DNA from 2 places in the Paraclostridium sp. genome. Region 2 is predicted to be linked to the other one. Evidence: riboswitches for the same ligand, from Rfam matches in the RefSeq annotation. Region 2 holds a riboswitch; the other holds the start of a gene.
What was found. Region 2 has a riboswitch for lysine ahead of ACRCYC_RS00215 (YfcC family protein). Riboswitches for the same ligand answer to the same signal wherever they lie in the genome.
Positions count from the first base shown of each region.

Region 1 (2,214 bases), on a different contig from region 2:
GGATGAATTAATATCAAAGAAAGACTTATTGATAAAGGCGAATATTTCCTATGGTCAATTATATAGATGGAAGAGAAAAAATATTATACCTGAAGAGTGGTTTATAAAAAAATCTACATTTACAGGACAGGAAACTTTTTTTCCAAAAGAAAAAATATTAGAAAGAATAGATTTAATACTTTCTATGAAAGATGATGTGTCTTTAGATGATATAGCAAATATGTTTACTAAAAAAACAGATGCAAAAGAATTTAATATGGAAATTATGTTAGATAAAAAAGTTATAAGTAATTATACTAAAGATATATTTTATAATTTTTATCAATCTAATACTATGATAGGAAGAAAAGAATTATTAGCAATTACTATAATAGAAAAATATCTTGTAAAATCAGTTATAACTATGGAAGAAATGAAATCGATAATAAGTATAATAAACAATGATTTTGAGAAGATTTATAAAGATAACTCTAGAATTTATGTATTTAGAAAATTAGGGGTACCTTTTGTGATTGGATGTATAGATTATAAGCAGGTAATACTTGATAAAGAACTTATTAAAATAATTGAAATAGATATTATGAGAGAGATAAGTGAAATGAGTAAAAATTTAATAATATAATTTATAATATGAATATTTTAAAATTATTTAAAATATTCAGAAAAAACATTGACAAATACAAATTTGATATGTAAAATAACGTATTAACAAAAGAATATTGATTGTAGAGGTCGCGATATTTATCAGTACCAATAATGAGGTAAGCACAATGACTTATTGGGAAAGGAACTATCGCCGAAGGATATAGCTTAAGCTTTAAGGCTATAATCCTGGGTATGCATAGAATATATGTATAACTGTCACAAGGTAAATTGTGTTGAGCTACATTTGAGGAATAGATAGTATTTTATATTAGTATAATTATCCCCCCTTAAGTGATGACTTAAGAGGGGATTTTTTATATAGAAAACTAAAATGTCCTGTAGCAACCTCAAAACATCAAAATATGGGAGGTTATGCAAATGAAATTACAAGGAACAATGTCTATTAGAGAAAATCAGCTTTATATAGGAGGTGTGAGTTGTGAAGAGCTTAAAGAAAAATATCAAACACCCTTATATATATTTGATGAAGAATTAGTTAGAAATAATTGCAGAGAATATGTAGATAACTTTAGAGTTAATGAAAGTGGTAATAGAGTTGCTTATGCAGGTAAAGCTTTTTTACCAATGCATATGTGCAACTTGATAAACGAAGAGGGATTGTATCTTGATGTAGTATCTGGAGGAGAATTATATACAGCGCACAAGGTTGATTTCCCAATGGAAAGAATATTATTTCATGGAAATAATAAAACGATAGAAGAAATAATTATGGGTGTAGAGTTTGGAGTAGGAAGATTTGTTGTAGATAATTATTATGAATTAGATATATTAGAAAAAATTTGTGAAGAAAGAAATACAAAGCAACTTATATACTTTAGAATAACTCCAGGGATAGAGGCGCATACCCATGACTATATAAAAACAGGTCAAATTGATTCTAAATTTGGATTTACATTATCAAATGGAGATTTACATAGTGCGATAGAGAATATGAAAAATTATAAAAATATAGAATTAGTAGGAATACATGCACATATAGGGTCTCAAATATTTGATGTTGAACCATATCTAGATGAAGTGAAAATAATGATGAACTTAGTAAAAGAAATTAAAGAAACATATAATATAGATATAAAAGAAGTTGATTTAGGTGGAGGTGTAGGAGTTTATTACACTGAAAAAGATGAACCTAAAACTATACAGCAATTCTGTGAAGCTATAATAAAAAGATCAAATAAAGTATGCAGAGAAATAGGAATAGATACACCTATTTTAATAATAGAACCAGGTAGATCAATAGTAGCGAATGCAGGAAGTACAATATATACAGTGGGGTCTATAAAAGATATAAAAGATGTAAGAACTTATGTAAGTGTAGATGGAGGAATGACAGATAATATAAGACCTTCACTATATCAAGCAGGATATGAATGTGCAATAGCCAATAAAATGGGCCAAGAAAAAAATAATCAAGTAACAATAGCAGGTAAGTGTTGTGAAAGTGGGGATATACTTATAACAGATGCAGATATTATGGATATAGAAAGTGGGGACATACTAATAATGTCTTCAACGGGTGCATATGGATATTCTATGTCATCAAATTAT
Region 1 covers NZ_JBOFKN010000205.1:18,901-21,114, reverse strand. The annotation lists gene ACRCYC_RS15710 (DUF4004 family protein) at 1-622, shown strand, start outside; lysine riboswitch at 719-894, shown strand; gene lysA (diaminopimelate decarboxylase) at 1,024-2,214, shown strand, end outside.
Region 1: another riboswitch for lysine. It lies ahead of lysA (diaminopimelate decarboxylase); the one in region 2 lies ahead of ACRCYC_RS00215 (YfcC family protein).

Region 2 (2,214 bases):
AATAGTTGCAACAATATATAGTTTTAAATTATATATATGAAATAAAAAACATAAATATTTAGGGGAGGTAAAATCATGAAAAAGAAAACAATCGCATTAATAGCAGTATTATTAATTTCAATAATTGGAATATTGATATTTACAAAAAACAACTCAACTCCAGAAAAACCACCAGAGGACTCAAAAGACAATCAAGTACAAACAACACCAGAACAACTAGATGTTATGGGGAAAATAACAAACATAAAACAAGAAGAAGACAACTTAATAATAAGAGTAGAAGCTGTCAAAGATGAAAACGCTAAAAATGGAATTGATACACTAGACTTAAAACCAGAAGTTAGATACGACATAGCAGACGTTGTAATAAATAAAGATACAATAATCAAAAAAGCAGACTCAGACAAAACACTTAAATCATCAGATATAAAACAAAATCAAATAGTAGCAGTTAAATTTGAAAAAATAGAAGGAAGATCTTACCCAGTATATGCAAATGCACAAAGCATCACTATAATTGATATGAATAATTAATTAATTAATTTACAAAAAAAGTAAAAAATTCAAAATATTTACAATTATATAAAAACATGATATAATCATTCATAACAAATAAAACTTAATAAAAATTACCTCATCTAAAAAGATTGAGGTAGAGGTCGCATTTACTAAAAGTAATATTGAAGAGGTCGGAAGCCAATGAATCAATATAAAAGGAGTAAGTGCCGAAGTTCTAGTATCCAAAGCTAGTGCTGGGGCTGTATTTAATAAGTACAGTACTGTCATCAAAATTATCCCAAGTTTTGATGGAGAGCTATCTTAAGTAAGATAAAGGGGAGATGTAGGTATGTTGTATTTAGCATATTAAGCTCAACATGTACTCGTGTTGAGCTTTTTGATTAAACAAATTTTCACACCTATATAAACTAAGATAGCAAAAGGGAAACAGACAATTAAACGTCTTAATTTAAAAAATGGGGGAGATTGAAAATGAGTAATTTAAAAAAGAAAAAGATTATTATGCCAAATACACTTACAATAATATTTTTATTAATAGTAGTAATGGCAATCCTTACTTGGATAGTACCAAGTGGAAGTTTTGAAAGAGAAGATGTAGATAATCGATTAGTTGTTGTAGCAGGAACTTATGAAAAAGTACCGTCAAATCCACAAGGAATAGCTGATGTATTTACAGCACCTATAAATGGATTTATAGATGCAGCAGAAGTAGTAGGATTTGTTTTAATAGTAGGAGGAGCTTTTGGGATAGTTAACAAAACAGGAGCAATAGAAGCAATTATAGCTCACACTGTAAACAAAATGAAAAAATACCAATTCCTAATAATACCTATCTCAATGATGCTATTTGGATTAGGTGGGACAACGTTTGGAATGAGTGAAGAAACACTACCTTTTTACATGATATTCATACCACTTATGACTAGTATGGGATATGATTCATTAACCGCAGTGGCAACAGTATTCATAGGAGCGGCAGCGGGATTTGCAGCATCTACTACCAATCCTTTTTCTGTAGGTATAGCACAAGCACTTTCACATATAGCACCAGGTTCTGGGATAGAGTATAGAGTAATTATGTTTATAATATTTATGATTATAAGTATTGGATTCGTAATGATATATGCTAATAAAGTTAAAAAGAATCCAGAAAAATCTTTAGTTAGAGATATATTAGTTAATAAAGAAGCAATAGAGAGTAATGACACAAATATAAAAAAATTTACAAAAAGAGAAGCTATAGTAATAACAATTTTCACATTAGGTATGGCAACTATGGTGTATGGGGTTTTAAAATTAGGTTGGTACATAAATGAAATTGCAATGATATTTACGGCTATAGGTTTAATATCAGGAATAGCATCAGGGCTTAGTCAAGATGAGATAGTTAGTTCATTTATAAGTGGAGCTAAAGATTTAATGTCAGCAGGACTATGTATAGCATTTGCACGTGGAATAGTGATAATAGCAGAAAATGGATATATAATAGATACAATTTTAAACTCTGCATCAAATATTTTAAATGGATTACCAAAATCTATATTTATAAATTTAACTTTCTTGATAGAAGGGTTAATAGCATTTTTAATACCGTCAGCATCAGGACTTGCATCACTTACAGTACCAGTTCTTGCACCACTTGGAGATTTGGTAGATGTGTCTAGACAAATGATAGTTACAGCTTTTCAATTTGGA
Region 2 covers NZ_JBOFKN010000008.1:2,801-5,014, reverse strand. The annotation lists gene ACRCYC_RS00220 (hypothetical protein) at 76-534, shown strand; lysine riboswitch at 646-825, shown strand; gene ACRCYC_RS00215 (YfcC family protein) at 991-2,214, shown strand, end outside.